2 regions of the Pararhizobium sp. DWP3-4 genome follow, and region 1 is predicted to be linked to the other one. Evidence: predicted binding sites of a transcription regulator. Region 1 holds the regulator's gene; the other holds the start of a gene.
The links. The regulator LexA, encoded in region 1, represses DNA repair genes until DNA is damaged. The targets are predictions, from matches to a motif close to TGTTCNNNNTGTGTTCNG.

Region 1 (15,044 bases):
CGGAACCCAGGCATAGATCGCCGCGAGTGCGAACAGCGCAGGTGCGCTATTGTTTGCTGCCGGTGCCGGATCGAAACCGAAGTACCCAAGCAGTGGAAAGATGACGCCCACGCCGGCCGCCAATGAAAGCTTCGTCGCAAGCCCCCATGCGGCAAAATAAAAGCCGCTTCGCTGATCACCGGAGGCTGCGGTATCGGCATCGATGACATCGGCCTGGATCGACGGCGGCAACGTCAGGTCGAAACCGAGCAGCAGCCCGGTCGAAGCGCAGATCAGGGCAAACGGTAGGAGCGCTCCTGGCGGCAGCATGGGAGCTACCGCAAATATGGCGCAGGCGACGGTCATCGCCATGGCCCATGCCCGGTGTTTGCCGAGCTTTCGCGCCGTCCACGCTGCAAGCGGGATGCCGGCGACGGCACTGAGGAAGTAGAGAAAAAGCAGCGGTCCGCGCATATCCGGCAGTTGCAGGCGCGCCGAAACGAAATAAAGGAACAGTGTCGCCGGAATGCCGTTGGCAAGGCCGTTGAGGAAAAAAGCGGCGATCAAACGCAGGAATGGCTTGTTGCGACCGAGACAGGACAGTGCCTCCCTCAAAGGCAAGGTGTTTCGCGTCAGGTTCGTGGGCTCCGGAACGATCCAGACGGTCAAGCCGCCGAAGACAAGCAGTAAGACCGCCACGGTGACGCCGAGGACGGCCAGCCCTGAAAATCCTTGCCGTTCAAACCCAAGCGCAAAGGGCAGCACGATGGCGACCAGCGTGCCCAACAGCGTCAGGCCTTCCCGCGCCGAGGTCAGCCGCGTGCGGCCATGATAGTCCGAGACCAATTCGGCGCCCCAGGCGGAGTAAGGCACGACCGCCAGCGTGAAGCCCAGCGATGTCAGCATGCCCCAGACGGCGAGCCACACGACACCAGCGCCATCTGCAGGCCAATACAGCATCAGGGCCGATAGGGCGGCGATCGGCAAGGACAGCAGGAAAAGCAGTCGGCGGCGGCCAAAACCCGGATTGATCCGGTCTGCCGCATAACCTGCCAGGGGATCGGTGATCGCATCGAAGAGCCGCACCAGCAACAGCGCCCATCCGACGGATGCAATCGGCAGGCCGAGTGTTTCGGTATAGTAGGTCGGAACCAGCGAGTATAGCGGCAGGCCGAGAGCTGCCAGCGGTGCTGCAGGAAGAGCATAGGCGAAAAGCAGCCGCCGGCTGATCTGCGTCCTGGCAACACCCCCGGCTGTGGGCTTATTCATAGACGATCTGTCGAACGTCGATGTTTTTGGCGCGAAAGCCGGCTTCGCAGTAGAACAGGTAGAATTCCCAAAGCCGTTTGAAGCGGATATCGAAACCGAGCGGTTCGACCTTGTCCCAGACACTCCAGAAGCGCTCGCGCCATTCGGCGAGCGTGCGGGCGTAATCCAGACCGAAACCGAAGTCACCGCTGATTTTCAAACCCACCTTGCGGCCGAGATCGATCAGATGTTGCGGGGTTGGCAGCATGCCGCCCGGAAAGACGTATTTCTGAATGAAATCCGGATTGGCGCGATATTCCTCGTAGGCTTCCGGCTTGATGGTGATGATCTGCAGCCCAGCCTTGCCGCCCGGCTTGAGGCAGCGCTGCAACTGCGAAAAATAGGCCGGCCAATATTTTTCGCCGACAGCCTCGAACATCTCGATGGAGACGATCCGGTCATAGATTCCGGCCTCGTCACGATAATCCTGGAACTTGATCTCGACCTTGTCGGACAAGCCGGCATTCTTCATCCGCTCATTGGCGAAGGCCAGCTGTTCGCGGCTGATCGTCAGACCGGTCACCTTGCAACCGATCTCGCTTGCTGCATATTCGGCGAACCCACCCCAGCCGCAGCCGATCTCCAGCACGTGATGGCTGGCATCGATGCCGGCCGCATCCGCCAAGGCCTTGTACTTGGCGCGCTGGGCCGATTGCAGATCATTGGCACCGGTCGAATAGAGGGCCGACGAATAGGTCATCGTTGGATCTAGCCACTGTTTGTAGAAGGCATTGCCAAGATCATAATGGGCGGAAATGTTCTTCTTGGAGCCCGATTTCGTATTGGCATTCATCCAGTGACGGAATTTTTCGACCAGACGCAGCACGCCGCGCGCGCCGTTGGAAAAATTACGGCCGACATCGGTATTGACGAGAAACAGTTCCAGAAACGCGCCGACATCCGGGCTGTCCCAGTCGCCGTCCATATAGCTTTCGGCAACGGCGATGGTACCGCCGGTCAGCGCCCGCTGCGGCAGGTTCCAGTTGTGCAGCGTCACGGCAGCGACAGGCCCCTGCGCCTTGCCCTTGACCACCACGGTACGTCTATCCGGCAAGGTCAGCTTCAGACACCCAGCCTGCATATGCACAAGACCCCGCAAAACCATCTGAGCTTTCGCTGGTAAGCCTTTGACAATGCGTGATAAATTTTCTGTTGAAAGACGTTCTCCGTCTTTCGGATCACAATAACCGGTGCCTGCTGTACTCATTCGACAGATCCTCAGCAATCATTGTTCTTGACGCAAAATAACCTCATTCCGCCGGAGCGCCAACCTGAGATTCATGGGAAAAACCGCTCCCTGTTCTACGCCCTTCTCTCCAGACGCTGGTTGGTTCCGGCGCTTGCGGCCGCGGGATATAGCGGAGGCCTTTGATCCAAAGCTTCAACGCTTCCCAGTGAATCCCTGCAACGATCTTGAGTGTAAGATGCGGAATGCGGGCAACAAGACGCAAAATCCTGCCTGTCTGCAACGGTACTTGAACACCGGAGAAGGTTGCGGCGAGCAGCGGACCCTCCTTGTCTGTTTCCAGAATACGCCAGCGGATCTCGTCTCCCGGAGGCAGCATGCGGAACTGGTAGCGCATGTCCATGGGGATGAAGGGCGAGACGTGAAACAACTTGTCGCATTGCTGTCGAACACCGGCATCGGACACATCGTCCGGCCCGATCGGGCAGACATAGGTGTGGCGTTCGCCGAACGTATTGCGCACCTCGTAGATCATCGCGCTCAACGCACCGTTTTCGCCATAGGCGTAATAAACGGCCAAGGGGTTGAACACGAGACCGAGGATACGCGGATAGCAGACCAGAAGCACACGGGCGGGCCGCACCGGCAAACCGTTCTTCGCCAGCAGCGCATCGACATAGCTGCGCAGCGGCGCCCCGCTATCGCCCGTATGATCCTTTTCGTGAAACGACAGAAGATTGCGGCGATTGACCGAGAAAACCCTGCTCATTCCATCCGCCTCGGGCAGCCGGTCGAGATCGATCATCAGCGAAAACACATGATAGCTGAACCGATGACCGACCGGTTTCATCCGCTGATGCATGACCTGGCCGGCATAAAGCACGGCAGCCGCCCGCGGAGGCGCGCCGTTCTTTGTCATGTCCGATCCGGATGATGCGCGCATCTATTCTGCCGCCTCCTTGAACACGGACGATAGCTGCTGGCGCCAGGGGATGATACCGCCAAGCGCCTCTGCAGCCGCAAGCCCCGAGGCCAAGCCATCCTCATGAAAGCCGTACCCGGTCCAGGCACCGGCAAAGAACGTGCCGTTGTCGCCCTGGATTGCCTGCAGCGCGCGCTGGGCAGCCATGGAGCCTGCGTCGAATTGCGGATGATCATAGGAGAATTCGGCAAATACCGTCCCCGGTGCCGGTTCGCGTTCCGGGTTCAGCGTCACAAACAGTGGGTGCTGAGGCGCGATGCCCTGAAGGCGGTTCATCCAGTAGCTGACGGCGACGCCCTGCGAGCCGCAAGGTTTGGTCGAGCGCAGGTAGTTCCAGGACGCCCAGACTTTTTTCCGTTTCGGCATCAATCCCGTGTCCCGGTGCAGGATGACCCGGTTGGAATGATAGGGAACGGCCGACAGCAGCGCGCTTTCCGCGGGTGTGGGATCAGAAAGCATGGCCAGTGCCTGGTTGCTGTGGGCGGCGATGATCACCTTGTCGAAGATTTTTGTCGAGCCGCGCTCGTCGGTGATGCTCACCCTGCCGTCTTCCCGCCGGATTGATGTCACGCCGCATCCAAGACGGACGCGGTCGCCAAGCGGCTGCAACAGCTTGCGCAGATAGTTTCGGCTGCCGCCGGTAACTGTGCGCCACGGGTGCGGCTTGGAATAGATGAGCCGGTGATTGTCGAAGAACTGAATGAAATTCTCAGCCGGAAAATCCAGCATCTTGGCTGTCGGCGACGACCAGATCGCGGCTGCCATCGGCGCCAGATAGTTGTTGGTGAAGCCGGGTGAAAAGCCACGCCAGTTGAGATAATCGCCGATCGACATGGCCTTGAGCAGACCCGCGCTTCGATCTTCAAGGCAGATGCGGTTGAACCGGAGGATTTCGCGCAGCATCATCAGGAAAGAGGGGCGGACGAGATTGCGCTTCTGGGCAAAGACGGTGGCCAGATTGTCGCCGCTCCATTCCAGCCGTCCCTGATCGAGCGACACCGAAAAGCTCATGTCGCTCTTATGCGTCGTGACGTCCAGCTCTGAAAATAGCGCTTTAAGATTTGGATAATTGGCCTCGTTATAGACGATAAAACCGGTATCGACGGAGAGCGGCGTGCCATCGTAGTCGATATCGACCGTGGCCGTGTGACCGCCGGGGCGAGTATCCTGTTCATAGAGAATGACATCGTGGACGGGATTGAGCGCCCATGCGGCAGAGCTGCCCGAGACGCCGGAGCCTATAACCGCGATCGACAGGCGGCGGCCAGAAATATGATGTTGGCCTTGCGAAAAGAGGGCGTTCATGCTGCGTCCTTGATCTTGTTATAGGCGGCGAGTGCGCGGTCGCGTGCCTTCGTATGGTCGACGATCGGTTCCGGGTATGTATCCCCCAGTCTTAGACCGGCGGCATCGAGGACGCTCCGAGACGCCTCGAAGGGCCGGTGCACGAATTTTGCGGGCAGGTCCGCGAGTTCCGGCACGAAGGTTTTGACGTAGATGCCGTCGGGATCGAACTTTTCCCCCTGCAAGACAGGATTGAAGATCCGGAAGAAAGGCGACGCATCGGTGCCGCTGCCGGCCACCCACTGCCAGCTTGCCGCGTTGGAGGCGGGATCGGCATCCACCAGCGTATCCCGGAACCAGGCCTCGCCCCGGCGCCAGTCGATCAGCAGGTCCTTGATCAGGAAGGATGCCGCGATCATGCGGACGCGGTTGTGCATCGTACCGTGCCGCCAAAGCTGGCGCATGCCGGCATCGACGATCGGATAGCCGGTTTGGCCCGTCGTCCAGCGCTTGAAATCGTCGTCGGTTCCGCTCCAAGCGAAGGCGTCATATTTCCGGTTGAGATTTTCCCTCGGCAAATCCGGATTGTGGAAGAGCAGGTGGTAGGAAAAATCGCGCCAGACCAGTTCCTTGCGAAAGGTGACCAAGTCATCGGCGGGAACATCCCGCAGATTGCGGGTGGCGTGCCAGATGCGGGCAGGGGAGATTTCCCCCATGGCCAGATGCGGCGAAAGCCTTGACGTGCCATCGGTTCCCGGCAGATCGCGCCTGGTCTTGTATCCGGAAAGATCGTCCTCGACGAATGCCTCCAGCCGTTCGAGTGCAGCGGTTTCGCCCGGTGTCCAGATTTCGGAAAACGTCTGTGCCCAATCCGGAGCCGTCGGCAACAGCGCCCATGAGGCCAGATCCTCGCTGTCAGGCCATTTGGCTGGCGCAACCAGCACATCTGGCCGTTCGAGCGGCTGATCCGGCTCGCCGGATGCCTCGAGCGCGCGCCAGAACGGCGTATAGACGCGGTAGGGCGTACCGGAGCCCGTCTTCAACCGGGTGGGCTCGTGGAGAAGCTGTCCGGCAAAACTCTTTACGGTTATTCCCGTGGAGACCAACGTGTCTTTCAGTGGCCCATCGACAGCGATGCCGTTTGGGTCGTAGCGGCGATTCCAATGGACGGTTGACGCGCCGGTCTCAGCAATCAGCTTTGCCAATACGCTATCCGGCTCGCCGCTGCGAAGGGCAAGCCGGCTTCCGAGGTCACCAAGCGCCTTTTCCAAGCCTTTCAGCGAATGATGAAGCCACCAGGACTGTGCGGCGCCCAGTGGCCCGGTGCCGTGCCGAGAAGGCTCGCGGATGTAGACGGGAATGATACTGCGGCCGGTTTTTGCTGCGGCATGAAGCGCATGATTGTCGTCCAGCCGCAGGTCCTTGCGAAACCAGACGATGATAGGGTTTTCGTGGGAAAGGTCATTGTTGTTCATTTTTATCCGCGCAACGTATCCAACGTCGTAGTCTACGCAGATACGGGTGCAACGGATCAAAGGTTTCGCGGAGAAAGCTTTTTATTTCATCGTTTTGCGGGCGAATACCGCCAGCGAAATTGGAACTGCCGCTTCTTTATATGAAGCGGCAGCCGCAGCCACCGGAGGCCGGAAGGATTCAGCTTTTCTGGAAAGCCAGATGCGCCCCGAGACCGACCAGCATGGTACCACCGGCGCGCTGCATCAGGCGTTGCGCGGAGCTCGAACGGCGCAGCTTGGTCATCACCGCACCGGCCAGAAACACGCAGACGATATCCGCCGACGAAAACATCAGGTTGACGATCGTTCCAAGGATTGCCAGCTGCAGCCAGACCGGGAAGGCGGCCGACGCATCGACGAATTGCGGCAGGAAAGCCACGAAGAAAATCGCCGTCTTGGGATTGAGGACCTCGACGGTAACGCTCTCGAAGAATGCGCGGCGCCCGGATTTCGGCGCGGTGCCGGGCAGGGTGGTGTCGCCCTCAACCTTGGAACGGAAAAGAGAAATGCCGAGCCAGATCAGATAGGCCGCACCGGCAAACTTGACGATCATGTACAGCGTCGGCACGGCATGAAACAGGATCGACAGACCTGCAGCCGCAGCAATGACATGGAAGTAGCCACCGAGGTGAATACCAAGCGTGGCCATCAGCCCGGACCAGCGACCACGCGCAATCGTCTGGGCCGCCGCATAGAGCATGGCCGGACCGGGAATATAGGCAAAGACCGCCGTGGTGGCGATGAAGGCGATAAGCAACTCGATCGACGGCATTGTCCGCTCCTGTCGTGGGTCCTGATTGTGACCTGATCTATACAACAGGATTTTCAGAAAGTCGCGCGTACGTTGCGCTGAGCCTAGCCCCAGGTGAGCGGGTCGAGACGCAGATAGAAATCGAGCCGCGCTTTGTCCGCAGTCGCGATCGCGTGTATGTCGAACAGACGAGTTTGCGCAGTCCGCACTTCTTCAGCGATGCGCCATGTCTCGCGGGTATTGCCGACAAGCAATGCAAAGTCGACGTAGCGATCCGCCGCGCCCAACCGTCCGAGATCGATCAATCCGGTGCAGCGAAGCGTTTCCGGATCGATCATGAAGTTCGGCATGCAGGCATCACCATGGCAAACGACACGGTCAAGGCTTTCCTGCGCCAACCGCTCGGACAATTCTGCCCTTACCCGGTCAAGCAGGGTCTGCGGCGGTGTGTTGTGATCATCCGGATCGAGAAAATCCGGATTGACGCCGCCACGTCCAACCACGTCGGCCGCCCGGTCGAACATGGTTTGGAGGCTGCGTTCAAACGGGCAATCGTTTACCGGAATGGCATGCAGATCGCGTACCATTGCCGCAATAGAAGGCCATGCCCGGATCAGCTCCGTCGCTTCGAGCTGATCTGCCGGAATGCCAGGTACCGCACTTGTCACAAGGCATGCGACACCGTCCGACACCTGCCAATCGAGAACTGTTGGAGATCCGATCCTGAAGGGGGACAGCCATGCAGTCCGCCGCCGCTCGGCATCCAGCAGCGCCACGCCGCTGCCGGTAGACACTTTGGCGTAAGCGCTGCCATCGATACGCCGAAACAGCGCATCTCCCGATTCGCCGTGACGATAGGCAGTCCACTGGCTTCCCAGAGAAAATCCTGGCAACCGGGCCGTACCGGATCGAAAGTCAGTCACGTATCATCCCCCACGGCCTGTTTAGCGAAGGCGAATTGCGCCCCCGCACCACATAGATTTTGGCAACCGCAATTTCACCGTCACTGAACAGAAAGCCGGGTTTTTGCGCGGTTTCTTTTTGCTGACAAAGGTCGAAGGGCGCGGGGACTTCTGCCAAACCGGTGCATTCGTGAAGCTGAGATTCGACACAACACCGCGACCTTTGCATTGCTGTTGATGATCGAAGGGCTAGGTGCCCCGCTGGTGGCGATGACCGATGATACCGCAAACTACCATGCCACGCCGGTTACCGGCCGACCCATTCGCCTCGAATCAAAAAGGCCTTGCTTTTTCAGCAAGGCCTTTGAAAACTGGCTCCCCGGGCCGGATTCGAACCGGCGACCTGTCGATTAACAGTCGAATGCTCTACCGCTGAGCTACCAGGGATCATCTGCGGCGGTATGTCCTGCAGAAGTGAGGCTGCTAATACAAATGCTTTTCCGATTTGCCAAGCGGTTTTTCAAAAAAAACGCACAATCTTGTCAGACTGTGGAGAACTTCCCATCTGTGGGAGGCAGCGCATTCCGGCTGCCTGCGAGCCAAACCCTTGGCATTGCGGGACTGTAGCATAACGGGCACGCGCTTTACGCTTGATAGGTGGAATATATGGCAGAACCGCAAAAAACGAAAAAATTCGGCATCGACGCGCGAACGCATGAACTGGTCATTGGTTCATGGCGGATGCGGCTGCCGCAATCGCGTCTATTGCGCATCACCATCGGCGGCACGTTGATTTTTGGCGGCATCCTCGGGTTTCTGCCGGTCCTCGGATTCTGGATGGTGCCGCTGGGGTTCCTTGTCCTGTCGCATGATCTCGCCTTCGTCAGGCGCCGGCGACGCAGGCTATCGGTGTGGTGGGCGCGAAAATGGCAAGCGTCCAATTAGAACACCGTAACAGCTGCTGTTTCAGGACATCATGCTAGGGGGTGTCGATCGTTCCTTGATTGGGCCGCGTCGCCACACCGGCTGCCGGGGCATTCTCCTGGACTCGGGGTCGCGGCATTAACCTCTGTGCTCTTGCTAAACATTCCCGCACCTCAAAGCCAGCAACACCAGCCGCCCAAGAAATCCTGACATGCCTTTTGGCATTTAGCTGTGCGGTTCGGTTTGTCTTTTCCGGCGAAAACGACATTGCCACGCTCATCGACATGCCGTGCCATTACATCCATCAGTCTTTTTTGGAGCCACGGTCCTTACAAACGAACCGCTCCAGGTTGTGCAGAGGTTCTGTAATACGGCCCACTTCTGCGCGAGCGGGAATACTCCGGTGAAAACAGTAGGATGAAAGGACCCGATCCGATCGTTTGTGTCGCCATGTGCCCTTTGAAAACATTCGATGATTTTTAAGCACTTGCGGAACACATATGGAACAGATAATGTTCGTTCTTGATTTGTTTCTCGATTCTGGAGTGATCGTTCATGCTGACCCGCAAGCAACAGGAACTGCTTCTGTTCATTCACGAAAGAATGAAAGAGTCGGGTGTGCCTCCATCGTTCGATGAAATGAAGGATGCGCTGGATCTGGCCTCAAAATCCGGCATTCACCGGCTGATCACAGCGCTTGAGGAGAGGGGGTTTATCCGCCGCCTTCCCAACCGTGCGCGTGCACTGGAGGTGATCAAGTTGCCGGAGGCCTATTCGATGAGCCTCCAACCCAAGCGGGGCTTTTCACCGAGCATCATTCAGGGCAGTCTTGGCGTGCAACCGGCCCCTGCAGCTCCCGCCAAAGCCGCCGCAAACAGCGATACGGTCTCGATACCGGTGATGGGCAGGATTGCCGCCGGTGTGCCGATCTCGGCGATCCAGAACAACACGCATGATATTTCCGTGCCCCTCGAGATGGTCGGCGCAGGCGAGCATTATGCACTTGAAGTACGCGGCGATTCGATGATCGAGGCAGGTATTCTGGATGGCGACACGGTCATCATCCGCAACACGAACAGCGCCAGCCCGGGCGAAATCGTCGTCGCTTTGGTTGATGACGAGGAAGCGACGCTGAAGCGTTTTCGACGGAAAGGGGCGTCGATCGCACTGGAGGCCGCCAACCCTGCCTACGAAACCCGCATCTTCGGGCCTGACCGGGTCAAGATACAGGGGAAACTTGTCGGACTGATCCGCCGTTACCATTGAACGGACCACGTCTTCTGCCCGCATGATCAGGTGATAACCGAGCGATGCGCACTGCAACGCAAAAAAACTCGAATGACGATGGAAAACGGCCGCAGAGCTCGGAGCGACAAGGCGTTGGCGATGCGTTGGATTTGAGATCACGTCTTCTCAGCGCTGCTTTCAAACTTGGTACTTGGCAGGACTTGGTTTCAGCCAAGTCAACCAGCGGCGGGGCCGCTCCATCATTCAACACGGCGGAGATGGCGCCTGACTATGGGGCGACTTTCGAAACCCGCCTTCCATTCCCTTCGGTAATGCACCAATCGATCAGGGCAGGGGCGTTGCGAATTTTCATCGGCTGCTGTGATCTCGTTCCGGTTTGTCGGAGGCCAACTTAAGCGTCGCCTCAGGGTTGTGACGACAGATCGGAAATATCATTTCGGAACTGGCCAAGAGCGTTTTTGAGAAATATCCTCTTGCGATTTGTCTAGGATCATTCTAAACCGCCGCCACAGTTCGACTATTTGAACTCGTGAGGCCTCGTGGCGGAGTGGTGACGCAGAGGACTGCAAATCCTTGCACCCCGGTTCAATTCCGGGCGAGGCCTCCAAATTTCCCACAGATGTCAGTCTCAGGCGGAAACGAGCAACGGCGTTGCCGTTTCGACCAAGGTCGATTACGGCGCGAGCAAATCCTTCCACGCGATTTTTTCAGGCAGAACCTCTGGACCGTTGTTTTAATCCGGCACTCTTGATCAGGAAGAGACAAGCAGTCGGCAACAATGGATGGGCGTTCCGCGTCCACCGTTGCGGTCGGGATATCACGGACCGGGGCTAATCAATGATAATAGAAGCAGGCGCAATCGGCCTTGCTGTCATCCGGTTTCGTCCAGACGCGTACCGCCAGTTTTTTGGCTGCACCTGTTTCGTCCAGCCGAAGTCCGAGCAGTGACACGGCCGCAAGCTTCGGGTTGACCGCATCGATCTCGATGGTGGATCCGACCTGATGGACGCCCTGCTTCGGGGTCCAAGTGAAAAACTGCACGCTGTAATGCATTGCATTCTCCTTCGCCGGCTTGCAGCACATACGTTCAAGTGGGGAACAGACGCTGCAACACGCTGGTCACGGGCGCTCCACTGCTGAATGCGTACTCAATGCGTAGGAGTGACGATAACATAATTTGGCAGCCGGGGAAACAATCTCGCCATAATATGCACCGAACGATCACTGCTCATCATCCATCCGCACGGCATGCATCGCCTGTGAAATGCGCATGACGCATTTTGATGCTGCGGCCCCCAATGATCACCAGCAATGGCGGTAACCCGCCGTTAACGCTGGTGGCAGTTCGACTGCCTGTTCATGCCGAAATACGGCACCTGCCGTATGTCTCTTGCACCCCTCCTGCGTGCATTTCTCCCGGCGTCGATGACAGAATCGCGGCTTGACCGGGATGGCTTCATCAACGCCGTTCTGAACAAGGGGCGGCGCTACCGGTTGGAGGAGCCGCTATGTTGCCACTGGAACAGTTGATGCCGTTCGCCTTTGCGACTCTGATTTTCGCTTGCATGCCAGGCCCTGCCATTCTCTACATGACGGCACAGACACTGGCGCACGGGCCGCGGGCCGGATTGATGGCGGCCTTCGGTATTCATCTGGGCTGCTACGTTCATATCGTCGCGACAGCATTGGGTTTGGCGGCGATTCTCGACCAAGCGCCCGCCGTTTACAATGTCATCAAATTCGCCGGCGCCGCCTATCTCGTGTGGTTGGGTGTCACCATGTTTCTTGGCCGCCGGCGGGACGGCGAAAAAATTGCCAACGCAGCGCCCGGCGTTCTGCGTGACAGTATCGTCGTCGAGGTCCTCAATCCCAAGACCGCGCTGTTTTTTCTGACCTTCCTGCCGCAATTCATCGACCCGGCACCCGGCACACCTGTGTGGCTGCAGTTTCTCATCCTTGGTCTGATCGTCAATCTGGCCTTGTCCATCGCTGACCTGGTCGCCGTCGGCATTGCATCCTTTGCCCTTGGACGGGTCGGCACAGGCGGTTCAAGCTGGCTCGTTCCAAAAGCGTGCGGATCGATTTTAATCGGCTTGGGCATCGCCCTGGCGCATAAGGGCGCCTGATCGAACCGGCACCGGACCTGGACCTGGACGGCATGGCTGCGACCTTCTAACCTGCCGCCAACCCTAGGCGAATAGCATACGCCGTCAGTTCTGCGCCGCTGTGCAGGTCCAGTTTTCGCATCAGGTTTTCACGATGTTTGCGGGCTGTGAGTGGGCTGATGCCGAGACGTTCGGCGATGTCGCGTGTGGTTACGCCATGCGGGATGAGCGCCAGCATCTGCTGTTCACGCCGGGTCAGTTCGGCGGGAAATCCGATAGCGGTCCCTTGCCCGGGCGGTACGGCTGGCCTGTTCTTTTGGTCTACAGCAAAACGAACCTCTTCGGCGACATAGGGTTCATCGTGCCGCATGGCCTCGATCGCCGCCATCAACTCGCTCGCGTCACCGCTTTTCGTCAAATATCCGTCAGCACCCGCATCCAAGGCGGCGCGAACGGAGCGAGGTTCGAGATTGGCTGTCATGATCAATATCTTCAGCCCGGGCCGTCGGGTTCGGATGGTCCTGATAAACTGGAAACCGCCCACGCCGGGCATCCCAAGGTCGAGGATCAGAAGATCTGTCTTGATTTCCTTGAGCAATCGCTCGACGGTGTCTCCGTCTGCCGCTTCACCGACGACCGCGATCCCTTCGATCGTCGATAGAAGCATTTTAAGGCCTTCACGCACAATCGCATGATCATCGGCAAGAACAACCCTGGACAGCCCACGCATATCGCCTACCCGTTTTACAGTGAGTTCCGGAATGCCGCCGTCTGACGGGACCGGGAATCAGAATAGGATTACGATGCTCCCCGAGCAACGATTGCAACCCCATCTTGTCGATCTCCTGTACCGCCAATCCTACGCGGTGCTGTTTTCCAATTTCGTCATTCCTCTTCCCGTTGCATACATGTTGTGGAACTTCGTCGCGGACAGCGTCCTTTTATGGTGGATGGCGGCAATTTATGGCCTGACCATTGCGCGCGTACTGGTCTCGCGGCAATATTTCAAACGCGCAAGGCGCGGGGCCGATCAGCCCGTCGCAAACTCGAGGTCATGGGCTTGGGGTTTTGCCATCCTCTCATGGGTTTCGAGTTCACTCTGGGGTCTGCTGGGATGGTTCGGATTTCTGTCAACGCAACCGCAACTGCAAGCGTTCACGACCATCGTTCTGACGGGGCTGGTCTGCGGCGCCATCCCGTCGCTCTCGGCTTTTCCGATCGCCTATATCGGTTCGCTTGCCGCCATGCTTTTGCCCTTGGCGGCCCGTGCCATGATGGGCGGAGGCGATAGTGACACTGTCTATCTGCTGTTCGTGGTCTGCCTTGCCGGCGTCAATCTCTACTATAGCCGCGTATCGTACAGGTCGATGGTCGAGACCGTAGAGTTGCGCTTTGAAAATCTTTCGCTGATCACCCAGCTGAAAACGGAACGAGACAAAGCGCAGGCTGCCGATCGCGCCAAATCCCGCTTCCTCGCTGCCGCGAGCCACGACCTGCGGCAGCCGATCCATGCACTCAGCCTTTTCAACTCCACACTGGCAGCCTTGGGCGAAAGGGGCGATGTTCGAAGTGCTGACGCGCGCAACCTGGCACACCGGGTGAAGTCGATCACTGCCAATCTCAGCGGGCTGCTGAATGCCTTGCTCGATGTCTCACGTCTGGACGCCGGAATTGTCACCGTCGCTAAGGAGCCGGTGGCTCTGACGCGCCTGTTTGACGATCTGCACGATGAGTTTCTCGGCAAGGCCGAGCAATATCGCCTCGAATGGACCATCGTCGATACCGGCTGCTGGGTCGATACCGATCCAATGATGCTTAAGCGCGTTTTGGGAAACCTCCTGACAAATGCCTTTCACTACACCGACCGGGGACGGGTTTTGCTCGGTTGCCGGAGGCGGGGACCAGATGTCGAAATCCAGGTTTTCGATACGGGCATAGGAATACCATTCGATCAGCAGGAAGCGATTTTCGATGAATTCCACCAGCTGGACAATCCTGCCCGGGATCGGGAAAAGGGCCTGGGGCTCGGACTTGCCATCGTGCGCCGCACAGCAAATCTGCTCGGCCATCCCCTGAGGCTTGTGTCCGTGGAAGGACGCGGCTCGCTGTTCTCGATCACGGTGCCATCCATCGCAGCTCCACCAACACCGTCAGTCCCAACGCCCGCATTGCCCACCAGCGGCGCAATCGGGATCATCGTAATCGATGACGATCGTGATGTGCTCGATGCGATAGGGCGGCTCCTGACGGTATTGGGCTGTACGATCTATCCCGGAAGATCGGCGGGCGATGTGATCCAGTTGCTGACAACCGCGGCAATCGGCGCCCGTATCGATCTGATCATTGCGGACTACAGGCTGGAAAACGCTGCGACCGGTCTGGATGCGATCGAGGAGCTGCTAACCTATCTGCAGCAGCCCGTTCCCGCGATCATTCTGACAGGTGACACATCGCCTTTGGTCTTGAAGACGATTTCAGACAGCGGCCATCATCTGCTCAACAAACCGATCGACGGGGATCATCTGCAACAGGCCATCCACTCCGTGTTGCAGCCTGTCCGTTCCACAGTGCTGCCAGCGGTTTTGGAGCACGGGCAGGGTGACGCTTAACATCGGATGCGAAAAAATTGGGAAATCCGGACTCAGGGGCATATGCCACCGATCGCGCACGATCTTCGCGCTCCTTTGTATGGCTTCTTTGCCGTCTCCGGGTTGGAAAACCCCGTTGCTTCCCGCGTGGCCTGTTGCGGGGGCGAGACAAGCAGGAACAGGCTCCAGAGAGCAAGGCCACTCAGAACCGCGCATATCGCTATGTAGGCATAAAAAATCCGCACGGCGTTGCCAGCTATGTTCCCTCAGAAT
Region 2 (15,044 bases), on a different contig from region 1:
ACACCAGCGGTTCCTTCGGCAGGCGCTCGGCAACCGGCGGCAGTTTGCCGGTCTTGACGAATTTCTCGGTAACCCAGTCGGGCTCGTGATATTCGGGCAGCGCCTTGTATTCGAGGATGGAATCGCGCGGCACATAGGTGATCTTGCCCTGCGCCGGGAAAGCCGGCTGTTCCGGCACTACGGTCGGCTCGGAAGCCATGGCCGTCACGGCGAATACCGACACGCCCAAAAGCAGCGCGCTGGTCGTTTTCAGATGGCGAAAGCTGTTCATTGTCGTTGTTTCTCCCTCATGCTTCAGGCCGGCCCGGTATGGGCGGCTCTCCTCCTAAAAGCACCCGGCGGAACAGCATCATGCCGTCTGCCGGAAGAGAGCGGGCGACGGATCGCCCACTCCCAGACCTGCCTCCTCCTCAGGAAAACGGGCCTTACGCGTTTGGCGCTGCAGCTCAGCTTGCAGCTTTAAGCTTCGTTGCTTCCTTCTCGGCGCGCAGCTCATCGATCGAGCGGACCTCGCGGCGGGCAACGCCCTTCCAGTCGCGGGTCTTGACGGTTCCCTTGGCCAGGCGCTCCTTGGCGGCCGGTACGGCGTGGGCGTATTGCGGCAGCCACTCGGCCTGGGCGATAACCATTTCATCGACCATCTGCCAGACCTCTTCCGGCGTGCAGATGGCGCCGACCAGCGGATCGTGCAGCACGGCCAGCTTCAAGAGATCGATGTCACCGGAGATGGCGGCGTGAACGGACATGCGCTGGACATTGATCGAGGACATGCAGGTGGCGGCGCAGGCTTCCGGCAGCGTGATGCCGGCGACCATGTTGATGCCGAAGCGATCGACGAAGCCAGGGCTCTCGATGATCGCGTCGGACGGCAGGTTGGTGATGACGCCATTGTTCTTGACGTTGAAATGGCCGCGGTAGACACGCCCGGTTTCCAACGCTTCGAGAATATGGCTGGCATGCTCGTTGGAACGGCGGGCCGGATCGATCGGTTTGCCTGCGTCTTCCAGGAACTGCGGATATTCTGTCTCGAACCAGTTGCGGGTTTCGGTCGAATGGCGCAGATAACCGCCGGTTTCGCCGTGGATCCAGTCGGACATATCGATCCAGCGGGTAATTTCCTCCGGCCGCTTGCGGTACCAGGGCAGGTATTCCGACAGATGGCCGTTGCTCTCGGTGGAATAGACGCCGAAACGCTTCAAGACGTCGATACGCAGCTTTTCCTGCTGCGAGAAGACCGGGTGCGCCTCAAAGGCTGCAACCAGCTCATCCTTGCCGATCCTGCGGCCCTTGACGCGGACATCGGTAAACCAAGTCTGGTGGTTGATGCCGGAGCAGACGTAATCCAGTTCGCCATCCTTGGCGCCGAGGATTTCGGCGATCTGTTCGGCGCCGTGCTGGACGCCGTGGCAGAGGCCGATCGTATCGACCTTGCCATATTCGATCGCCGCCCAAGTGTTCATCGCCATCGGGTTTGCATAGTTGAGGAATTTCGCGCCGGGCTCGGCCAGCTCGCGGATGTCCTTGCAGAAATCGAGGATGACCGGGATGTTGCGCTGGCCATAGAGAATGCCGCCGGCACAGATCGTGTCGCCGACGCATTGGTCGACGCCGTATTTCAAAGGAATGCGGATATCGTCGGCATAGGCAGCCAGTCCGCCGACACGCACGCAACTGATGATGTAGCGCGCACCGGCGATTGCCTCGCGGCGGTCGGTCGAGGCTGTCACCTTGGCCGGCAGGTTGTTGGATGACACGATCTTGTCGAGGATCGACTTGATCATGCCGAGATTGTGCTCGCTGATATCAGTGAGCGCGAACTCGACATCGCGGAATTCCGGCACGCAGAGAATGTCGGTGAAAAGTTTCTTGGTGAAGCCGACGCTGCCGGCGCCGATTATGGCTATCTTGAAGCTGCTCATGCTGTCCTCGTCGCTGGTCAATTGGTCCGGAAAAACGGAGTGGGTAAAATCCATGCGCGGAAAACAAGGCGCCTCTGGCGCATGTTGCCTGCCAAGTCTCCCTGCCGATACCACTCTAACGGGTTCATTTCGCCTTGTTGAAGGGCATCTTGCTTTGTTGAGGGGCATTATGCGTATAATGAAAGGTGCCGCCAGAGAGGTATTGTGCTTTCATGGGTAATTCTATGCTGAAACGACTGATCGAGAATGGACCGGTGATGCGGACGGTTTCGTTGCCGCGTGGACGCCACAGCCTGCACGCGATGCCGACCAGCACGGGTTACGAAATTCGCACTGATTCAACCTATGACTGGGATGGGCGCAAGCGCGGCCAGACACCGTTTACCGTGCTGCAGCATACGATTGGCGGAGCCGGAAACCTGCGATATGAGAACCGTACCTACCGCGTGCGCGAAGGCGAGACCCTGCTGGTGCTGGTGCCGCACAATCACCGCTACTGGCTGGAGCAGGACGGCCGCTGGGAGTTCTTCTGGATTTCCATGAATGGCGAGGAGGCGCTCCGCGTCAACAAGGCCATTCTGGCGACGACCGGGCCGATCCTCAACCTGAAACCGGAGACGATCGAGCGCCTTGCCGATTGCAGCTTGCGTTTGATTTCTGGCGGTGCCGATGCACCGGGCAGTGCCTCGGCCATCGCCTACGAATCGGCGATGGTGCTGTACGACGATGTTTTCGGCTCGCATCCGGTTTTCAGCCAGGAATACCGGACGATGCAGCATGTCATCGACCATATCATGGCCAATTTGCAGCATCCGCTGCCAGTCGAGAAACTGGCCGATGTCTCCGGTCTCAGCCGGGCGCATTTTTCGCGGGTGTTTGCAGCCAGCGAAGGCATGCCGCCGGCGGAATTCGTACTGCGCAAGCGGCTGCAACGCGCCACCAAGCTTTTGACCAAGGCCGCGCATCTGTCGGTTAAGGAAGTGGCTGTGATGTCGGGTTTCGAGGATTCGAACTATTTTGCAAAGGTGTTCCGCCGCTATTTTGGCGCCAGCCCGACGGAATTCCGCACCACGGGCATGTATTCCAGCATTGCCACCCATGGCCGGAGTGCGGCTGCGGCGGAATAGATCAGCTGGACCGACCGATCAGTAGAACAGGTGCCAAGGTGTCAGAAACGCGCGACTCAATTCCTGATCGCGCTCCTGCTCGAATTCGGTCTGCTCTTCACGGCTCTGGCGAACCGGCATTTCGACACGGATGGCTTTTTCCTTTTTCGCCGGAGGCGTCAGGTAGCCGAGGGTCATTCCGCCGTGATAAAACATTCCGTTCTCCGCTGTTTCCCTGGATCCGTTAACGGTCGTCAACACAATCCTGACACAATTGCACGCCCTGTCAATAGTCCATAAAATTACTGTCTTATTGTTCATTGCTGCGCTTCGGCATCATCCTACCGTCGCAGAAAACCCTGGTTTTCGTAAAATAATATAATCTATAAATTTTATGATGATTGAAAAACCGATCCAGCTTCACCGGCGGTGGCGGGCATTCTTTGCTTGAGACAGGGTCGTCTTTCGTGCGTAAATCCATGACCATGAATGAGACGGCAAAAGAGTGGACCCGCATGAATGTCGCTTTGAGAAATTCGCTGGAGCGGATCGCCCCGCGCCAGGAGCAGGCCTTTTCCCATGTGGCGGATGAGGATGCCTTGAAATCGGCCATGCGGCGGATGTCGGGCGGTGTCTCCGTGATCACCGCCGGCGTCGGCGACGAGCGCACCGGCGCGACCGTGACCTCGGCCACTGCGCTGTCCGTCGATCCGCCGACAATGATCGTCAATATCAACCGCAGTTCATCGAGCTGGCCGATCATCCGCCGCTATGGGCATTTCTGCGTCAATATCCTCAGCGCCGAGCAGCAGGACATCGCCGACCGCTTTGCCGGCAAGGGCGGTTTAAAGGGGATCGAGCGCTATGACGGGGCCGAATGGTTTACGCTGGCGAGCGGGGCTTCGGTTCTGCGCGGCGCGTTGGCCGGGATCGATTGCGAAGTCGATGAGATCATCGAACGCCACAGCCATGCGATCATTCTGGGCCGTGTCGTTTCCATCGTCGCGGGTGACGGACACTCGCTGGTCTACAGCAATGGCCGTTATGGCCGGGTATCCCTAGACTAAAATGCCCCGCCCGAGGGGACCCGGGCGAGGCGCTTCATCCGCACGATTGAGGGTCAGTGCGGGCGAAGGTCAGTGCGGCAGAGAGATCTGCGTGTGATAGCCGAGTTCCGGCTCCTTGCCGGTCAGGTTGGCCTTGGCAATTTCCCAGCCGAATTTCAGCGTGCTGTTGGTCGAAGCCCAGATAGCAACATCGTCAAGCTTCAGCTGCAGCATGGTCAGCGACGGATCGTCCTTGCCGCCTTCGAACCAGGCGGCCACCGGCGCCGACCAATATTTGTCGATATGGTTGCGGGATTTGACCTCGTCGATCGCACCGGCAAGGCACGCATGGTAATCATGATCCTTGCTGATGACGCAGAAATGCGCCCGGTCTCCGGTCCGCGCAGCCTGGATCAGATCGCTGTCGGTGCGGGTGAAAAACCAGATCGAATTGCTTTCCTTCTCGACGAACGGCGCCATCGGTTGCATATGCTGACCGGATCCTTCGACGCCCAGCATGCCGGCATGGACATCGTCAAGCACATCCCACAGCTGCTGTAGCGGATCGGTTTTCGTCTTCGATATATCAGCCATTGTCTTTCCTTTATCGATTGGGGATCAGGCGGCGCGGCGCTCGTGGCGGCCTTCTTCAATTTCCTCGACGATCTTTTTGACAAACGCGTCGAGGTCGTCCGGATTGCGGGAGGTGACAATGCCCTGGTCAGTGACGACGGGCTCGTTCGACCAGATGGCACCGGCATTTGTCATGTCGGTCTTGATCGAGATGTAGGAAGTCATCTTGCGGCCGCGCACGGCGTCGGCCTCGATCAGCAACCAGGGGGCATGGCAGATGGCGGCAACGATCTTGCCGGATGCGACGAACTCCTTGACGACGCGCATGGCAGCCTCGTCATGGCGCAGAATGTCCGGGTTCATCTGGCCACCGGGCAGGATCAGGGCGTCGAAATCTTCAATCTTCACGTCCTTGGCGAGGAGATCGACATTGACCGTGTCGCCCCAGTCCTTCTCGTTCCAGCTCTTGATCGGATCCGTGCCGATCGAAGCGATCTGGACGTCGGCGCCGCGCTTTTTCAGCTCGTCGAGCGGCACGCGCAGTTCCGAACGTTCGTAGCCATGGGTGGCGAGAATGAGGATTTTCGATTTGTCGATGAACGGCATTGCGCCATCTCCTTGTGCAAGCTTGGGGAGGGTTCGCGCTTACAACGGACGCCTTCGGCAATCGTTCCGATCTTTCGGTTTTTTCTCGCATTGACCAAGGGCGCATAAGAACGTATCATGAACAACCATGAAAAAATCGCTGAACGAACGGTTGGCCATCCTGTCCGATGCCGCCAAATACGATGCTTCCTGCGCCTCAAGCGGAACAGTGAAGCGGGACTCGTCGAAGTCCGGCGGGCTGGGATCGACGGAAGGGTCCGGCATTTGCCACGCCTATGCGCCGGACGGACGCTGCATTTCGCTGCTCAAGATCCTGATGACGAATTTCTGCATCTACGACTGCGCCTATTGCATCAACCGCTCGTCCAGCAATGTCGAGCGGGCGCGGTTCAGCGTCGAAGAAGTCGTCTGGCTGACGCTGGAATTCTACCGGCGCAATTATATCGAAGGCCTGTTCCTTTCGTCCGGGATCATCCGCTCGTCGGATTACACGATGGAGGAAATGGTCCGCATCGCCCGGGAATTGCGCGTCACCCATAATTTCGGCGGTTATATCCATCTGAAATCCATTCCAGAGGCTTCGCCGCTGCTGATCGAACAGGCGGGGCTCTATGCCGATCGCCTGTCGATCAATATCGAGCTGCCGACCGATACGGGCCTGACCCGGCTTGCGCCGGAAAAGCGGCCGGCCAATATCCGCAAGTCGATGGGCGAACTGAGGCTGAAGATCGAGGCTGCCAATGATCCGACGCTGCAGACCAAGCGGCGCAAGCGCTTCGTACCCGCCGGCCAGAGCACGCAGATGATCGTCGGAGCCGATCAGGCCAATGACAAGGTCATCCTCGGCACCAGCGCGCGACTCTATGGCAGCTATGGCCTGCGCCGGGTATATTACTCCGCGTTCAGCCCGATTCCCGATGCGTCGAAAAACCTGCCCTTGATCAAGCCTCCTTTGATGCGCGAGCACCGGCTGTACCAAGCCGACTGGCTCTACCGGTTCTATGGGTTCGGCATCGAGGAAATCACCGAAAATCAGCCGGACGGCATGCTGGACCTGAAGCTCGATCCGAAACTCGCCTGGGCGCTGGTCAACCGGCATCGCTTTCCGGTGAATATCAACTCGGCCGAACGCGAGATGCTGCTGCGGGTGCCGGGCCTGGGAACGAAGGCCGTCAACGGCATCCTCTCTGCCCGGCGTCACCGCCGTTTACGGCTGGAGGACCTGGCACGTCTGCATGTCTCGATCAAGAAGGTGCAGTCCTTCGTGGTGACCGAGGGCTGGACGCCGCACCGGCTGATCGATCGCTCCGATCTGCGGGCGATGTTCGAGCCCAAACCCGAACAGCTGGCGCTTTTGTGATGGCAACGGTCCTCCTGGAGGGGCGGGGAGATCTGACCGAGTGGCGGGAGGCTGCGCGGTCGCTGCTTCTTGCCCGCACGCAGCCGCGCACGATCGATTGGCGGTGCAGGAGCGATGCGGCAGGCGACCTGTTTGGACCTGCTGCCGGGGTGCCGGAGGCGCCTGTTGCCACTGCAGCGACCGTACCGGCCGTGACTGTCCCAAAAGCTTTCCTGTCATTGGCGCAGGCCGTGATCTGCCACAGCGATCCCTTGCGCTTCCAGCTTCTCTACCGGGTTCTCTTCCGGCTGCAGGAAGAGCGCACGCTTTTGGAAGTGCTCTCGGATGCGGATGTGGCGCAGTTGTGTGCGATGGAAAAATCCGTGCGGCGCGATTGCCACAAGATGACGGCTTTCGTCCGGTTCAAGGAGTTCGATATCGAGCAGGGTCATGCGCGACGGCGCTTTCTGGCCTGGTTCGAGCCCGATCATCACATCGTCGCCCGGGTGGCGCCGTTCTTCCAGCGCCGGTTTACCGACATGGACTGGATCATCGCCACGCCCAAGGGAACGGCGGCCTGGGATGGCGAAGTCCTGTCGGTTTCAACCGAACCGGCGGAAAATCCGATGCTGTCAGACAGCACCGATTTGCTGTGGCGCACCTATTTTTCGCACATCTTCAATCCGGCCCGTCTGAAGGTGAAGATGATGATGACGGAGATGCCGAAGAAATACTGGAAAAACCTGCCGGAGGCGGAGCTCATACCGGGCCTGATTGCCGGTGCCGAGGCGAGCGTCATCGCCATGGCCGAGCGGGCTGCCAGCGAGGCGCCGTTGTTTCACCAGCGGCTGCAGGCCATTGCCCAGGCCGAGCCGGAGATTGTCCAGCCGCCGGCAGGAACGCTCGAGGAGCTTCGCGAGGAGGCACGGCATTGCACCCGTTGCGCCCTGCATTGCAGTGCGACGCAGACTGTCTTTGGCGAGGGGCCGCAGGATGCCAGGATCATGATCGTCGGCGAGCAGCCGGGCGATCAGGAAGATCTGGCCGGCAGGCCTTTCGTCGGCCCGGCGGGCGCGGTGTTTAACACAGTTGCTCAGCAAGCAGGGCTGGATCGCAAGGACACCTATGTCACCAATGCAGTCAAGCATTTCAAATATGAACCGCGCGGCAAGCGCCGTATCCATAAGAAGCCGAATGCCGGCGAGGTGCAGCACTGCAAATGGTGGCTGACGCGGGAACTGGCCCTGGTCAAGCCGAAGCTGGTAGTGGCGATGGGATCAACCGCGCTGATGGCGCTGACCGACAGCCGGCAACGGCTTTCGGATCTGCGCGGCGAGATGCTGCAACTCGGCGCGGGGCAGTCGCTGCTTGTCACCGTGCATCCCGCCTATCTCCTGCGTATTCCGGATGAGGGGCGCAAGCATGAGGAAATGGCGCGTTTCCGCTCGGACATAGCTCGTGCTGCCGCATTCGGGCGACGGACAATGGCTGATGTCCGGCCGGAACAGCGCAACGGGTGATATCAGGCCGTCAATCTGAGCGGGCTGAATCGGGTTGGATCAAGCGCCTGTACGCCAAACCCTTCCGGATGGGGCTGGCGGGTCAACAGGCTTGCCGCCAAGGCGCCGAGGGCCGGTGAGGTGAGGATGCCGTAACCACCCTGGCCCGCCAGCCAGAAGAAATCCGGTTGATCGGGTGCGAAGCCGATGACGGGTAGTTTGTCCGGCGAGAAGCTGCGCATTCCGGCCCAGCTCTTGGCGACGCGGCGGACCGGGATGGTGGTTGCCTCCTCCACATAGTGTGCCGCCCAGGCGACATCGAGCTCCTCCGGCTGCACGTCACCGGGTTCGCAGGGTGTGGCATCGGCGGGGCTTGCGAACAGCCGGCCGGCGTCGGGCTTGATGTAGAAATCCTCGTCGATTTCGTTGATTTCCGGCATATCGGCGATATCGATTCCCTCCGGAACGTCAACCGTAATGGCCGTGCGGCGATGCGGGACGATGCCGAGCGGCTTGACGCCGAAGATTTCCGCAATTGGATCAGCCCATCCACCGGCGGCATTGACCACGGTCCTGGCACGGACGGGACCGGTTGATGTCTCGATGGTCCAGCCGTGGCCATCATGGCTGGCGGACAGAACGGCGTGGTGTTCGCGGATGTCTGCGCCGTTGCGGCGGGAGCCCTTCACATAACCCTGCATCAGGCTTTCGACTTCAATATCCCAGAAGTTGGGATCGTAGAACGCGGCTGCGGCGTAGCCCGGCTTCAGGATGGGCACGCGCGCCAGCATTTCCTCCTCGTCCAGCGGTTCAAGCTCTGGTGTGAAGGCAAGTTCGGCGCGGAAAACCTCTTCCAGCCGCGCTGCTTTTTCGGCGCTGGCGATCATCACGCCGCCGCGCTGCTTTAGAAGCGGAATAGCTGAAAATCCGTCCGGCGGGCTATCGAAGAAATCCTTGGCGATCGCGGCAAGCGCGCAGACCTCTGGCGCATTATACCGCAGGACGAATTCGGCGGCGGAGCGGCCGGTGCTGTGATAGCCGAGCGCTGTTTCCCGTTCGAGCACGACGACGGAGCGATGGGGGCTGAGGAAATAGGCAAGCGAAAGGGCGGCGATGCCGCCGCCGATGATTGCCACGTCGAATGTCTGCATATTACTCACCGCCCCTTACAGTATCTGCGATCTCCCTCGCGCCGCCGGACCGTAACGGTGGCAGGCTCGATGTTCAAATTTATAGTGGCGAAGCTGACTATCAGGCAGATTGATGCCCCACGCTGTGATCAAGCGGCTCGGTCTCCGCGACATGGCGCAGGAAGGCGGCTTCGGCGGGGTTGAGGATCGCATTGGGATTGGTGATGCGAAACACATCCGTGGTTGGCAGCAGATCATAGGGCGGCAATTGCCAGAGGTCGCCGGCGGCAAGGCCCGGTGCGGCCAGATGATCCGGCACCATGCCGATGCCGATATTGGCTGATATCAGGCGCAGCACCTCCTCGACATTGCAGGAGACGGCCCGGACCTGCTGGCCGAAGGAGCCCATGGCACGCACGGCAGTGATGGCATTCATGTGCTGGCCGCCGAGAACATCGGCGATGAAGGCGATGTAGGGATCGCCGCGCAGGTCGTTCAAGGCCGCCGTCTTTGCGCCGAACAGCCGGTGGCCCCGGCCGCAATAGAGCCCGTATTGCTCGCGGATATGGAAGGCCTTGCTCAATGCTTCGGGGATATTGCCGTCGCACAGGCCGATGGTGGCGATGTTGCGCTCGACCGCGCTGATGACGCTGACGGTGGTTTCAACCGTGATGCTGAGCGTTACCTTCGGATAGAGCTGAAAGAAGCTTTCGAGCTTGCGATCCCAGGCCGGATTATGCGCGTGACTGACCGAATGAATGCTGACATGGCCGGTCACGTCGTCGCCTGCGGTTTCCAGCGCATTCGGTAGGCGCACGACCGCTGCGAAGATATCGCGGCATTGGCGGTGCAGCTTCTCGCCGGCTTCCGTCAGGTCGAAACGGCCCGGGCGGCGGTCGATCAGCTTCTGGCCGACGGTCTGTTCCAGCCGTTTCAGCGCCATGCTGACCGCCGGTTGCTGCAACAGAAGACGGTTGGCCGCCGCCGTGATGCTGCCCTGCTCGACCACCACCACGAAGGTTCGCAGCAGGTTCCAGTCGAGATTATGGGCAAAGCGTTCGAGGCGATTGTCAGGCATGGCGAGCCGCGATCAGAGGGAGACGAGGACGGAGGGTAGCCGGTTCATGATCTCGTGGCCATCCGCAGTGACGAGCAACTGGTTTTCGATGATCATGCCGCCGGCGCCATCGACATACCAGGGCGTCTCGAAGGCCAGCACCATGCCGGGCTCGATGATCACATCCGATTGCCGCGACAGGAACGGCCATTCCTCGCTGCCAAGGCCAGCGCCTAGCCCATGGCCGAAATGACCGCGCGTGTAGCCGGGGAAACCCGCCTTGCCCATCGCCTCGGTCGTCACCCGGTGCACCTCGCTCATGGCGATGCCCGGCTGCAGCAGTGGCAGGCCCGCGTCATACGCCGTTTGCAGGGCATCGAACAACCGGGCCTGAAGCGCAGACGGCGCGCCGCAGACGAAGGTGCGGCCGGTATCGGATGTATAGCCGGCAATCAAGCAGCCGACATCGACCTTGATCAGGTCGCCACGTTCGACTACGCCACCCTTGGTCCACGGGTTCTGGCCGACGGAGACATATTCCCAGAGTCCGGTGAGATTCTGGACGCCGCGCCGCGCGGCTTCGGCCCGAGCGCCCTTTTCCCAGGCGCTTGCCAACTCATCGCGGCTGATGCCGATATCGATGGTTTCGCGCAGAGCGACGATCCCGGCCTCGGCCAGTTCGACGGCCATGCGCAGATGGCCGATCTCTGTTGGCGATTTTATCATTTTCAGTCGCCGGACCAGATCGGAGGCATCGACAAGTTCGGCCTGCGGCAATGCGGCGGACAGCAGCCGGAAATCCGCGACGGAAAGGCCATCGAACTCGATGCCGATACGGCCTTCGTCAAGGCCCTTCTCCGCAAGAAGCGCTGCCGCCAGCTGGAAACCCATGTTGGCGTCAAAAGTCTCGGGGCGCTGAAACCCTGCGGGACGGCGCTGTCTTTCCCAGGCTGCGTTGATCAACTCTTCCGGCGGCCGTGCGTCCATGCCCCGGATATCGCCGGTCTCGACCCAGATCGGGTTGATGCGGATATCGGTGATCGCGCTCGATGCGCGGAAGGCTGCCTCGAACAGGTCTGTAACAACGGCTGCTTGTGGAAGGGCGGGGTCGGCAGGGACGATGGCCGCCACGGCACCGGCACGCCGCCACATGGTGGCAACCCCGGCGGGCGCACCCGTCGCGTAGGTAAAACTCTCCGGCGAAAGCAGCAGCAGCGCGTCGAGACCGGCGGTTTCCATCAACTGCGATGCGCGTGTCCTGTCGAGGTGAGCCATGCCGTTTCCTTGTCCTGTGGCTGCAATGTGTTTCATGCCGCCATTCCCGCAGCGCATGAGGCAGTGCCGCATTTTCGTTTGTATCGCCCTGCCCGGCTTGCCATAACGGATACAAGAAGGAAAGTGACGGGAGGACGCCATGGCTTCAAGACAGGAATTCCAGTGGGACGACGCATTTCTGCTGGAGGATCAGCTTTCTGAAGACGAGCGGATGATCCGCGACACGGCCCGCGCCTATGCGCAGGACAAGCTGCAGCCGCGTGTCATCGATGCCTACCGCAACGAGACGACGGATCCCTCGATCTTCCGCGAAATGGGTGAACTCGGTCTGCTCGGCGTAACCGTGCCGGATACCTATGGTGGCGTCGGCGCGTCCTATGTGGCCTATGGCCTGGTTGCCCGCGAGGTCGAGCGTGTTGACTCGGGTTACCGCTCGATGATGAGCGTGCAGTCTTCCCTCGTCATCTACCCGATCCACGCCTATGGCTCGGAAGAACAGCGCCAGAAATACCTGCCGAAGCTGATCAGTGGCGAATGGATCGGCTGCTTCGGCCTGACCGAGCCGGATGCCGGCTCCGATCCGGGCGGCATGAAGACGCGGGCGGTGAAGACCGATGGCGGCTACCGGTTGACGGGCTCGAAGATGTGGATTTCCAACGCACCGATTGCCGATGTCTTCGTCGTTTGGGCGAAATCCGAGGCGCATGGCAATGCCATTCGCGGCTTCGTGCTGGAAAAGGGCATGAAGGGTCTCTCTGCCCCGAAGATCGGCGGCAAGCTGTCGCTGCGCGCCTCGATCACCGGTGAAATCGTCATGGACAATGTCGAAGTCGGCGAAGATGCATTGCTGCCGAATGTCGAGGGCCTGAAAGGTCCGTTCGGCTGCCTCAACCGCGCCCGCTACGGCATTTCCTGGGGCGTGCTCGGTTCGGCGGAGTTCTGCTGGCATGCGGCCCGCCAATACGGGCTCGACCGCAAGCAGTTCGGCCGTCCGCTGGCGCAGACGCAGCTGTTCCAGAAGAAACTTGCCGACATGCAGACGGAAATCACTCTTGGTCTGCAGGCATCACTGCGCGTCGGTCAGCTGATGGATGCAGGCCGGATGGCGCCGGAGATGATCTCGATCGTCAAGCGCAACAATTGCGGCAAGGCGCTGGATATCGCCCGCGCCGCCCGCGACATGCATGGCGGCAACGGCATTTCCGAGGATTATCAGGTGATGCGGCATATGGTGAACCTGGAAACGGTGAACACCTATGAGGGCACCCATGACGTGCACGCCCTGATCCTCGGCCGCGCCCAGACCGGGCTGCAGGCCTTCTTCTGAGCGCCGGCATGGAAACGCCGCTGAAGGGCCTGAAGGTTCTCGAGCTTGCCCGCATCCTGGCGGGACCATGGATCGGCCAGACGCTGGCCGATCTCGGCGCCGATGTCATCAAGGTGGAAAGCCCGGCGGGAGACGATACCCGCACCTGGGGGCCTCCCTTTATCGAGAGCGAGACCGGCGGTCATCTGGATGCCGCCTATTTTCACGCCTGCAACCGGGGAAAGCGCTCGGTTATTCTCGATTTCACGACGGAAGAGGGGCAGGAGGCCGTGCGGCGGCTGGCGGCGCAGTCAGACGTGCTGTTGGAAAACTTCAAAGTTGGCGGGCTGGCGAAATACGGGCTGGATTATGAAAGCCTGAAAAAGGTCAATCCGCGGCTGATCTATTGCTCGGTCACCGGCTTTGGCCAGGATGGGCCCTACGCCCATCGCGCCGGTTACGACTATATCATCCAGGGCATGAGCGGCATCATGGACTTGACGGGCGAACCGGAAGGCGAGCCGCAGAAGATCGGCGTCGCCTTTGCCGATATCTTTACTGGGCTCTACGGCGTCATCGCCATCCAGGCGGCACTCCACATGCGCGAGCGGACAGGCGCCGGCCAGCAGGTCGACATGGCTTTGTTCGACAGCATGACCGGGGTGCTTGCCAATCAGGCGCTGAACTTCCTCGTTTCCGGTCAATCGCCGCGCCGTCTCGGCAATGCGCATCCCAATATTGCGCCCTACCAGGTGTTTCCGGTCTCCGACGGCCATCTGATCGTCGCCGTCGGCAATGACCGGCAGTTCGTCAAGTTCTGCACGCTGCTGGGGCTCGATAGCCTGGCGACAGATCCGCGTTACCTGACCAATGCGGGCCGGGTTAAACATCGCGACACGCTGACGCCGGAACTGGCGGCGCGGACGGTGATCTATAGCCGGGATATGTTGCTTGCCATGCTGGAGGCAGCTGGCGTGCCCGGTGGACCGATCAACACGGTGGCAGATGTGTTCTCCGACCCGCAGATCATTCACCGCGAAATGCGGGTCGATACGCCCCATACTGGATCGGCATCGGGGACGGCGCCGGGCGTGCGGACGCCCATTCAGTTTTCAGATGCCGAACTTGCCCTTGAGCGCGGTGCGCCGAGGCTTGGGGAGCATACGCATGAGGTGCTGGCCGAGATCGGGATGAAGCCCGAAGCATTCAAACAGTGATCGTTTAGTGGTAAACGGCGCCCGTGGGATGATAACGATTCCGAATAGCCGCCGCCTCAAATATTCCCCATGCAGAGATATTTCATCTCCAGATAATCCTCGGCGCCGTGGCGGGAGCCTTCGCGGCCGATGCCGGACTGTTTGAGGCCGCCGAAGGGGGCGGCTTCGGACGACATACGGCCGGTATTGATGCCGATCATGCCGTATTCCAGTGCTTCGGCGACCCGCCAGACTTTTTTCAGTTCGGTCGCGTAGAAATAGGCGGCAAGGCCATAGATCGTGTCGTTGGCCTGCAGGATGACGTCTTCCATCGTTTCGAAGCGGATGATCGGGGCAACGGGGCCGAAGGTTTCGTCGCAGGCGACCAGCATGCCCTTGCCGACATTGGATAGCAGGGTTGGTTCGAAAAAGGCGCCGGAGACGCGCTTGCCGCCGCAGAGAAGCTTTGCGCCCTTGCCGATCGCGTCGTTGACATGGGCTTCGACCTTCTCGATTGCCCGGCTATCGATCAGCGGACCGATGGTGACGCCCTTGGAAAAGCCGTCGCCCACCTTCAATTTGGCGACTTCGGCAGCCAGCTTGGTGGTGAATTCGTCATGGACCCGGCTCTGCACATAAATGCGGTTGGCCGAGGTGCAGGTCTGGCCGGCATTGCGGAATTTGGCCTGGATGGCGCCATCGACGGCCGCGTCGATATCGGCATCGTCAAAGACGATGAACGGTGCGCTGCCGCCGAGTTCGAGGCTGATTTTCTTGATCTGGTCGGAACATTGGCGCATCAGGATGCGGCCGACTTCGGTGGAGCCGGTGAAGCTGATTTTTCGCACCCTCGAATTGGTGCAGAGCTCGCGGCCGATCGCATCGCCTTCTGAGGCCAGCACGAGGTTGAAGACGCCCTTGGGAAAGCCCGCGCGGATAGCCAGCGCGTGCATGGCCAAAGCCACCAGCGGCGTCTGTTCGGCAGGCTTGAG

Region 2: ACP7E6_RS19380 (putative DNA modification/repair radical SAM protein) is a predicted target of LexA. The motif match lies at 5,357-5,374, and genes of this name have one in related genera.

Annotation. Positions count from the first base shown of each region.
Region 1 covers NZ_JAFCXF010000001.1:1,042,191-1,057,234, forward strand. The annotation lists gene ACP7E6_RS04945 (MFS transporter) at 1-1,248, opposite strand, end outside; gene ACP7E6_RS04950 (class I SAM-dependent methyltransferase) at 1,241-2,494, opposite strand; gene ACP7E6_RS04955 (DUF1365 domain-containing protein) at 2,538-3,392, opposite strand; gene ACP7E6_RS04960 (NAD(P)/FAD-dependent oxidoreductase) at 3,417-4,760, opposite strand; gene ACP7E6_RS04965 (cryptochrome/photolyase family protein) at 4,757-6,214, opposite strand; gene ACP7E6_RS04970 (LysE family translocator) at 6,393-7,025, opposite strand; gene ACP7E6_RS04975 (APH(3'') family aminoglycoside O-phosphotransferase) at 7,109-7,897, opposite strand; tRNA gene ACP7E6_RS04980 (tRNA-Asn) at 8,279-8,353, opposite strand; gene ACP7E6_RS04985 (hypothetical protein) at 8,573-8,851, shown strand; gene lexA (transcriptional repressor LexA) at 9,386-10,096, shown strand; tRNA gene ACP7E6_RS04995 (tRNA-Cys) at 10,612-10,685, shown strand; gene ACP7E6_RS05000 (hypothetical protein) at 10,913-11,131, opposite strand; gene ACP7E6_RS05005 (LysE family translocator) at 11,587-12,204, shown strand; gene ACP7E6_RS05010 (response regulator) at 12,251-12,913, opposite strand; gene ACP7E6_RS05015 (hybrid sensor histidine kinase/response regulator) at 13,005-14,792, shown strand.
Region 2 covers NZ_JAFCXF010000007.1:192,879-207,922, reverse strand. The annotation lists gene ACP7E6_RS19415 (ABC transporter substrate-binding protein) at 1-271, opposite strand, end outside; gene ACP7E6_RS19410 (alpha-glucosidase/alpha-galactosidase) at 447-1,919, opposite strand; gene ACP7E6_RS19405 (helix-turn-helix domain-containing protein) at 2,132-3,046, shown strand; gene ACP7E6_RS19400 (hypothetical protein) at 3,065-3,241, opposite strand; gene ACP7E6_RS19395 (flavin reductase family protein) at 3,541-4,092, shown strand; gene ACP7E6_RS19390 (pyridoxamine 5'-phosphate oxidase family protein) at 4,162-4,665, opposite strand; gene ACP7E6_RS19385 (type 1 glutamine amidotransferase domain-containing protein) at 4,690-5,250, opposite strand; gene ACP7E6_RS19380 (putative DNA modification/repair radical SAM protein) at 5,378-6,610, shown strand; gene ACP7E6_RS19375 (UdgX family uracil-DNA binding protein) at 6,610-8,109, shown strand; gene ACP7E6_RS19370 (NAD(P)/FAD-dependent oxidoreductase) at 8,112-9,239, opposite strand; gene ACP7E6_RS19365 (LysR family transcriptional regulator) at 9,340-10,296, opposite strand; gene ACP7E6_RS19360 (M24 family metallopeptidase) at 10,309-11,586, opposite strand; gene ACP7E6_RS19355 (acyl-CoA dehydrogenase) at 11,690-12,877, shown strand; gene ACP7E6_RS19350 (CaiB/BaiF CoA transferase family protein) at 12,886-14,073, shown strand; gene ACP7E6_RS19345 (NAD-dependent succinate-semialdehyde dehydrogenase) at 14,130-15,044, opposite strand, start outside.